One region of the Akkermansia sp. NBRC 115031 genome, then DNA from elsewhere that is predicted to be linked to it. Evidence: riboswitches for the same ligand, from Rfam matches in the RefSeq annotation. Region 1 holds a riboswitch; each other region holds the start of a gene.

Region 1 (2,187 bases):
GTTGCCCCGGCTCCAGAACATCTTTTTCCCATTAGCCGCCGGAATGGTGAAGTAACGGGAATCACGGAAAAACAGCCCTTCCTTCCGGTCAAAAAGATAGTCGCAGGTGAGCTTGTATTCCCTGTCCATGAATTCCAGATACCGGCGGTCTCCGGTATAGGCCGCCAGCTTCACGAACACGGGAGGGGACATGAACAGGGCGTCCGACCAGCTCCAGCGGTCCTGGCAGCCGGGAGTCCCGAACTGGAGGGAAGCGGAGGAGGGCCGGTTCATCACCCCGTCCAGCACGGCGCGTATTTTCTCCGCCGCAGCGGTATTTCCGTCTTCCATCGCCATCTCCATCCAGGCGTGGCCCACGGCGTGATCGTCCGCATGGTAATGCCGTTTCAGGGTTCTCCATTCCTGTTCCCCTCCTGTTTTCCTCAGCAGCGGCAATCCCGGCCCTTCCGGGACGGCCAGGCCATACTGCACCAGGCCGGAATAAAAGGCGCCGTAGGTCCAGTGCAGCGGCGAGCGTTTTCTGGGATGCTCCGCCTGCCATTTCGCCACCAGGCGGAGATTATCCCGGATGGTCTTTTCATTCCAGTCCGCGGGAGCGCCGGAAGCGGGGCTCCCCGCAGAAAGCGCGGGAAGAACCAGCAGCAGGAAAGATTTACGCCATCCGTTTTTTGAAAAGGAAAAGAAATTCATTTGACTGGTACGGAAAAAGCCGCGCTGAAATTTCTCCGTGAGGAATGAATCTTCCCTTTTCGGCCTGTCCCGTTTTCCCCCGGTCCCCGGAAAGGGGAGGCAAGGGCACATATGGTGCCATGACGGAAGGGAATGCCGCGTTATCAACCATTCCCTGCAGCATATATACAACATATTGTATCATTATAAATATTTAATACATTATTTATACATTTTCCTTGCGGGGGCTCTCTTTCTGTGGTTCATTGCGTTTCAGCGCAGGTAACGGAAGACGGTGAAAATCCGTCGCGGACGCGCCGCTGTAACCGGTAGACGATGGACCGGACACTGACTGCCAGCAGTCGGGAAGTCCCCATCACATGTCGCACCGGAAGCCAGAAGACGACCTGATGCCCCCGTATCCCATCCCGCGGACAGGATGAACATACGCACAGGTCCTCATCGTGCCCCTTGTTAAAAATGCACGCATGCGGCGGCCCCTGCCTATGATTTTTCCAGGCTTTTGCCCAGGCTCGCGGATGAGCGGTCATCATCCCTTCCAAGCGAGACACCCACCATGGCAACAAGCATCATCAAGCGTTCCGGAAAAAAGGAACAATACCAGGGCTACAAAATTGAGGAAGCCGTCAAGAACGCGTTCCACAGCTCCGGCACCGCCTACAACCGTTCCATTTACGAAGAAGTGGAAGCCAAGCTGAGCCATCAGGACTGCGCGCATGTGGAAGAAATCCAGGACATGATAGAACGCGCCCTGTTCCGCTGCGGATACTTTGACACGGCCAAGACCTTCATCACCTACCGCTTCCTGCACAAAATGCAGCGCGAACAGCTCGGGGGCCTCTATTCCGGCAACACGTACGTGGACTGCAAGCAGACGGTGGAGGAATACATCGGCCAGAGCGACTGGCGCATCGCCGCCAACTCCAACACCACGTATTCCAACGCCGGCCTCATCAATAACACGGCGGGAAAGGTGATTGCCAACTACTGGCTGGACCAGGTTTATTCCGCACGGGAGGGGGCCGCCCACCGGGAAGGGGACTACCACATTCATGACCTGGACTGCCTGACCGGGTACTGCGCCGGGTGGAGCCTCCGCAACCTGCTCAACGAAGGATTCAACGGCGTGCGCAGCCGCGTGAACAGCAGGCCGCCGCGCCACTTCCGGGAAGCACTGGGCCAGATGGCCAACTTTCTGGGCATTCTGCAAAGCGAATGGGCCGGAGCCCAGGCCTTCAGCTCCTTTGACACCTTCCTGGCGCCTTACGCCTTCAAGGACCAGGCGGATTTCACGCGCATCAAGAAGGACATCCGCAGCTTCGTCTACAACCTGAACGTGCCCTCCCGCTGGGGGCAGTCCCCCTTCACCAACGTCACGATCGACTGGACCGTGCCGCGGGACCTGCGGGACCAGGCCCCCTTCAGCGGCGGGGAGCACCTCTTTGAAGGGGTGGAGGACCCGGGCCTGCTCTCCCTGGCGCGGGAACGCGGCGTGAA
Region 2 (2,187 bases), on a different contig from region 1:
TGGACTGGATGCCTCTGGCTCCGTAGCCGCCGGCCGTCGCCGCGGAAATGCTGCCGGTGGAGGAAAAGGTGCCGATGTTGACGTCCTTGTAGCGCGGGCCCTGGTAGTCCATGGTATTTCCGTAGGCATACAGTCCCCTCGCATAGTTTCCTGTTCCCAGGTCCACGGAGATTTTGCCGGCCATCGTTCCAATGTCCAGGCGCCCCTGATAGGCGTAAATGCCATTGGAGGAGAAATTGGCCGTGATGGAGATGAGGGCGTCTTCCGTGATCGTTCCGATGGAGAGTATTTTCCCGTAGCTCCGGATGCCGGTGGCATTCGTTCTGGCTGCGGAGATGTTGAATGTTCCTGCCAGGGTGCCGATGTCCACATTGACTCCGGAGGAGGTGTCAATGCCGAAGGCGTTGTTTGCCGTGGAGGAGACGTTGAATACGGCATCCCCGGCAATCGCGCCAATGCTGAGGGTGCCTGATTTTCCCCAGATTCCGCGCACGTTGCTGGAGCCTGTCACGTTGAATGTGGCGGAGACCGTTCCCAGGGCCGCATCTGAGGCGGTTCTGGCTACAGTGGCGTCATAAGCGCCGGCCAGGTCTTCCCTGGCAGTATCCTGGGCATGGACCGTTCCCAGCATGCCGAGGCAGGCCAGGGTCATAGCCACAGCCTGCATCCGGTGCCTGGCGTGGCACGGTGTTTTTTCAGGAGTGTTGAACATTCCGGACTTCAAGGAGGCCGGACCATCATAGTCTGCTCCGTTCAAGCGGAGCGTGTTGGATGAATGCATGTGTATGGTCTGAATGCCGGAATACTCGCCGGCGGTTCATAAAATACTTCGGGGCTGGCGATCTGGCTCATTGCAGGTTTTTAAGCCGTGCAATATACAGTGGCGGTACCGCTCCGGATTCACACCGGATTCCCCATCTATTTCCTGCCCGTACCACGGGCTTCCCGGAAGCGCCTCCGGTTGGTGAGGGAGGCATGGCATGCCTAACATATCCTCCGGACCCTGTCAATTGGAACTTTTTCTTGCGTTTGGCTCCCTGTTTCGTATTGCCATGAAGGACGGCCGTGCTATCATGGCGCCCCGGATGTTCGTTATTGTATTTGGCATATGTATGAAGCGTTAACGAACTCTCCTTCACATGCGCCGGGCATCGTCCGGGGAAGGAAACTGACGGAGAAGTGCCGTGACCCGTGGGTAGATATTATCCGTGTGCTGGCCATGTTGCTTATCATGATCCAGCATACTCCCGCTTCTCATGGCTTCACTGTGTATGCAACACGTGCGGGCGTATTTTTCTTTTTCATGGCGGCGGGTTACTTCCTGGCCCGGAAGTATGGGGGCAGCCCGGCCCCGGTGCCCTGGCTTAACTGGAGAAAAGCGTTTCTGATTCTGTGTGCCTATTTATTTTGGATTTTCGTTTCCATGGCCTTGTTCGGGTTTCCCGCGGACATTGTAAAATGGATGACCGGTCTGGGAATAGGGCGCCCTCCTTTGGGAACTGTTTTATGGTTTTTGCGGGATTTAATGGTGTTTGTGCTGGTTTCAGGAGCGTTATTCCGGATGCCGCGGGCCTGTCTGCTCATTCTGTCCATGGCCTCCCTGGTGCTTTTCAGTACGAGCAATTCCCTTTACTTGTCCTTCGAATACATGGACAAGGTTTTCTGCGTTATCCATCCCAGGGGGGTGGAGCATTTGCCCTTGGCATGTTTTTGTGCCGTTATTCCCTTGAAGAGTTGAAGAATGCAGTCGGTAAAGCGTGGCTGTACGTGCTGATGGTGTTTCCCGTTATTTTTAATGGGAAATGTACAGCACCGTTCAGGAGTCTGCGTTATCCTTGTGCATGGGCGTGCTGTGGCTGACATCCTGCGCCTTCTTGATGATGCGGTATTTTCCGGGAATCTCCTCTTTCTGCGCCCGTTTGGCTCCCTCCGTCTTTTTTGTATATGCCGCGCATGCCCTGGTTTATGAGTGCATGCTCAGGCTCGGTTTTCCAAGGGGAAGCTTCTGGATATGGGGAATGGCCGTACCCCTTGTTTTTCTGGCTCTGAGCGGACTGTACTTTTTACTGGCGCGGATGTGTCCGGCAGTGTTGAAGTATATTGCGCTGAAGAATTGACCGTCTGCTATTTTTTTACGGTTACGGGAAGCCCCGCAACCATGAAGTAAACTTCGTCCGCGCTTTTGGC
Region 3 (2,187 bases), on a different contig from region 1:
GCTGGCGACTCTGAAGGCGAACAAGGACCTGCCGAAGCTGGCCGACCTCAACAAGAAGATTTCCGCCCTGGAACAGCGGAAGGCGAAAGGCCGCAAGGTTTCGGAATCCGACCTTAAGTCCCTGGCGCAGGCCGTGGACAAATTCGCGGAGTCCGACAATGAAGCCACGCAGACCGTTGCGGGCAATCTGAAAAAGAGCCTTTCTTCCCTGGCTGTGCCAGAGGCTCCGGAAGATAAATAAGCCTTTCAGCCGAACGGCATTTCATCCGGAACAAACAGGCGTTTACGGACGCCTGTTTCTTTTTTCTCCGGAAGCTTTTTTCTTCTTTCCGGATAAGACATCCGGAGCGGAGAGAACGGAACAGGTTGCCCGGACAAAGGAGGAGAGAGCCCGGTCATCATCCAGTTCCGTCATCAGGAAATGCGGCCTGGCGCCGGGATAGGGACTGCCCTGCTCCTGCTGCGGAAGCAGCTTCAGGCCCGGCTCCGTGATTTTGACAAATAATTGGTTGTCACATACCAGGCCGAAATATTTCCGGTCACAGTACAGGCCGTATTCCCCAAACATTTTTTTGAAGGAAATCTCCCCGGCATGCCGGAGCTGGAAACAGATATATTCTACAACATCCGGGGAAGAAGCCATGCTCCATGCTCTCATACCTGCCCCGCCTTCTGCAAGCAGCAAACTCCGGCCTGCGGCCCACCGGATTGGAAAGCCCCGGCACGGTACGGAATGGGCCGCTTCCTCCCTCTCTTTTCCGCCGGGATTTCTGCACCCCGGAATGCCCCGTCTTCCACCGCTTCCGCATCCGGAACCCTGCATTTTTTCCAAAAGCAGGCGCAGGAACGGCCAAAAGGCGGTTTTTACCCGTCCACGCACATTTTTTCCCAGTCTCCGGAAATTCGGCGGCGTTCTAATAAACATTGACAGTGACGGCTAAAAACGCCATTAAACACGCCGAAGCAACGGGGAATTCCGTGAGAACCGGAAACAGTCGCGCTGCGGTATCGGGTTACAAACCCTCAAGGAACGCTTTTCCGCCAGCGTTCCGGTCAGCCAGTCCTCCCATTCCGGAGGGTGAAGGCGAGGGGGAGGTTGGAGACCCGGAGTCCGAATATCCTTGCTTCGGTTCACCATACCTCATCAACGCATGATTGAAGCATCCTCTTACGTGCCGGGGGCATTCCTGCCCCTTTCCTCCGTTTTTCTTGCAGGACTCACCCTGTTTTCCCTGCCCGTGCTTTCCGCCGCCCCATGCAGGGAGGAAGCGTCCCCCGCCCCGGCGGAACAGGCGGCGCCGTCACGGCAGGAAGGGCTTCTTCTCGTGGCCTTCGGGACCAGCCACCAGGACGCTACCGTCTCCTACAAGGAGCTGGAGAAGGACATGCTGGCCCATTATGCCCCGGACCGCCTGAAGTGGAGCTACACTTCAAGCATTATCCGCAAGAAGCTTGCCGGACGCGGAACCCCCGTTCCCTCCGTGGAGGAAAATCTGGAACAGATGGCCCGCAAAGGCATACGCACATTGCGCGTCCAGTCCCTTCACATCGCCCCCGGCGAGGAGTTTTCCCGGATGGAGAGGCAGATCGTCAGTTTCCTGGCGCGCCATCCGGACAGCTTTGACCACGTGTTCATCGGCCGCCCCCTGCTGGAAAGCGAACGGGACAGGAACGAGGCCATCACGGCCCTTCTGGAGCATTTCCCCGCGGAACGGAAGAAGGATGAAGCCATCCTGCTCATGGGGCACGGCCAGCAGGAAGGACGCTGCGACATGGTGCTTTCCGACTTCGCCCGCGAGCTGAACGACCGAGACAGCCTGGCGTTTTTCGCCACCGTGGAAGGAACGCGGGGGGTGGCCCCCATTCTGGAACAGCTTAAAAAGTCCGGCGCCAAGACCGTCTGGCTGGCCCCCTTCATGCTGGTGGCCGGAGACCACGCCAAGAACGACCTGGGCGGGGATGAGGAGGATTCCTGGGCTTCCATGCTCAGGAAGGAGGGCTTCACCGTCAAGACCCACCTGCGTGGGCTGGGGGAAAACCCGGGCATCCGCGCCGTTTTTTCCCGCCATGCCCGGACCACGGAGGACGACCTCATGACCCCCAAACAAGCGCATTGACATGGCCAGCCCTGGAAAGTTCTACGGGGTGGGCATCGGCCCCGGAAATCCGGAATACCTCACGCTCAAG
Region 4 (2,187 bases), on a different contig from region 1:
TGAAGCTGGTGGACCACAGCTTGGTAATTTCCGCATCCACGCGCCCCGTCACCAGGTTGCTGCGGTTCTTGTCTTCCGTGTTGTACAGGTGGGGGTCCGTCACGGCGGGCCACTGGTCGTAATCCACATATGGCGTGGGGTATTCAAAGTAGGAATCCAGGCGGCGGTAGGTAAAGCCCACCTTCACCTTGTCATTGACGTCATAGCCCAGGCGCACGGCTTCCTGCCACTGGCGGAAGTCGTTCATGCCTTTCCGGTTGTCATAAATGGCCGGATAAATGGTGGGATCGTTTTCCGTGGATTCAAACCCCACGCCCACAAAGTAGGAAAGCTTCTTGATCTTGCCTGAGGAAGTCGCGTAGCTGTTGAAGGAATGGAAAGAACCGGCTTCCGCAAAAATCCTGGTCACGGGATCGCCTTCCCCTTCCGGGGTGTCCATGGCGACAACGCCGCCAATGGCGCCGGAACCGAAGACGGCGCCCTGGGCGCCCTTCACCACTTCCACATTGCCCACCGTAAAGAGATTGGTGATCCCCAGCAGCTTGTTGCCGGACATGTTGACATCACTGATGCGCATGCCGTCAACCATGGTCAGGGTGTAGGTTTCCTTGTTCATCCCGCGGATGACGGTGTTGCTCACGGAACCGCGCTGCCAGGTGCCGCCGCCGTCCAGCGTGAAGACGCCGGGAGTCTGGGAAAGGGCTCCTGTCAGGGTTTCAATGCCCGCCTTCTGGAATTCTTCCGGATTGATGATGGAAACGGATACCCCGGACCGGTTGTACGGCACGCCCGTAAAGTGGGACGCCATGGTCAATTCCGGCATGACCTGCATGGTTTCCGAACTGGCGGAGGGCTTGGAGTCTTCTTTTTTAGCGGACTCGGCAAGAGAGGACTGGCCTGCGAATGCGGCAAGGCCAACGGCAATAGCGCCCATCTGAAGGGCTTTCTTCGTATAAAGCATGGTTGTGGTGCCTTACGTTCGGTAACTCGCCGAACAGTTGGACAACCCCACAGGCTGGTCTTCTGGCTTGCGAGACAGGCTCGCTTACAGTGGCGGTACCGCTCCGGATTCACACCGGTATTCCCCAATCTATTTCCTGCCCGGCTACGGGCGTCCCTGAGGTCTGTAACCCTTCCCATAAGGGTTCATGAGACGGATGAAATACCAAAGAGACCGGTATGACAAGCCAAAAAAATTTTTCTTTGAACATTCCGCCGCTTTGCGGACGCTTCCTCTTTTCAGCCGCCGCACGCCATCCCGTTTTTCCAACCGGAGTTCTCCATTTTTGTCTTGTCACCCCCGGCGCGTACAGGACATGATGCGCCCATGACGCGCCTTTCACCCTCCTTCCCGCAGCGGGGAAGGATTTCCGTTTTCAGAGGAGTTCCCAACTTCCGGAAAAACCGTTTCTTCAAGGCGTTTCCTTCCTTTTCCCGGCACGCGCGGACGTCCGGACTTCCGGTCTCTACTACTACGGTATGAACAGTTTTTCACACGGAGGAGATTTAAAATCCCTGGCGGCGGACGCCGGACGGCCCGAACGGGAGATTCTGGATTTCAGCGTCAACCTGAGGCCGGAGGGAATGCCGGAGTTCATTGCCTCCGCGCTGTGGAAGGCCATGGATGCAGCCGTTCCCTACCCCTCCCCGGACATGGCGGAGCTGCGGGAACTGGCAGCGGTTCATTACGGGCTGCCTTCCGGTTGCTTCACCTTCGGCAACGGAGCCAACGAACTGATTCACGCCCTCCCGCGCGCGCTGGAACTGAAACAGGCCGTTATTCCGGAACCCGCTTTTTCCGAATACAGGCTGGCCTGCCTGCGCCATGGCACAGACGTTCTTTCCATCCGGACGGAGGAACGGAATTCCTTTATTCCGTCACCCCTCCTGACGGCGGAACAGGCCGCAGGCGGAAGCGCCGTTTTCCTGGCGAATCCCTGTAATCCGTCCGGCGGCCTGCTGGACGTTCCGGCCCTGCGCCAGGCCGTGCGGGACCGCCCCGGAGTCATCTGGATTATTGACGAATCTTTCATTGACTATGCGGACGGAACGGAATCGCTTCTCCGTGACGCGGCCCTTCTGCCCAACCTGGTTGTCCTGCGTTCCCTGACCAAATTTTACGGCATCGCCGGTGTCCGGTGCGGCTTTTCCGTCTGCGCCGCTCCGCTGGCGGAACGGCTGAGGCAG

Evidence for each region. A riboswitch is a leader RNA that binds a small molecule or an ion and turns the genes downstream of it on or off. The one in region 1 is predicted to bind cobalamin.
Region 2: another riboswitch for cobalamin. It lies ahead of QSJ36_RS00830 (autotransporter outer membrane beta-barrel domain-containing protein); the one in region 1 lies ahead of QSJ36_RS10020 (ribonucleoside triphosphate reductase).
Region 3: another riboswitch for cobalamin. It lies ahead of QSJ36_RS12665 (sirohydrochlorin cobaltochelatase); the one in region 1 lies ahead of QSJ36_RS10020 (ribonucleoside triphosphate reductase).
Region 4: another riboswitch for cobalamin. It lies ahead of QSJ36_RS00870 (TonB-dependent receptor); the one in region 1 lies ahead of QSJ36_RS10020 (ribonucleoside triphosphate reductase).

Annotation. Positions count from the first base shown of each region.
Region 1 is NZ_BSQU01000007.1:35,421-37,607, reverse strand. Features, by position in the region: gene QSJ36_RS10025 (glycoside hydrolase family 88 protein) at 1-690, opposite strand, end outside; cobalamin riboswitch at 895-1,096, shown strand; gene QSJ36_RS10020 (ribonucleoside triphosphate reductase) at 1,247-2,187, shown strand, end outside.
Region 2 is NZ_BSQU01000001.1:215,170-217,356, forward strand. Features, by position in the region: gene QSJ36_RS00830 (autotransporter outer membrane beta-barrel domain-containing protein) at 1-781, opposite strand, end outside; cobalamin riboswitch at 816-954, opposite strand; gene QSJ36_RS00835 (acyltransferase family protein) at 1,109-1,738, shown strand; gene QSJ36_RS00840 (bifunctional adenosylcobinamide kinase/adenosylcobinamide-phosphate guanylyltransferase) at 2,125-2,187, opposite strand, start outside.
Region 3 is NZ_BSQU01000012.1:27,034-29,220, reverse strand. Features, by position in the region: gene QSJ36_RS12675 (TlpA disulfide reductase family protein) at 1-241, shown strand, start outside; gene QSJ36_RS12670 (TfoX/Sxy family protein) at 284-643, opposite strand; cobalamin riboswitch at 937-1,142, shown strand; gene QSJ36_RS12665 (sirohydrochlorin cobaltochelatase) at 1,152-2,117, shown strand; gene cobI (precorrin-2 C(20)-methyltransferase) at 2,119-2,187, shown strand, end outside.
Region 4 is NZ_BSQU01000001.1:223,330-225,516, reverse strand. Features, by position in the region: gene QSJ36_RS00870 (TonB-dependent receptor) at 1-961, opposite strand, end outside; cobalamin riboswitch at 996-1,143, opposite strand; gene QSJ36_RS00865 (cobyric acid synthase) at 1,480-2,187, shown strand, end outside.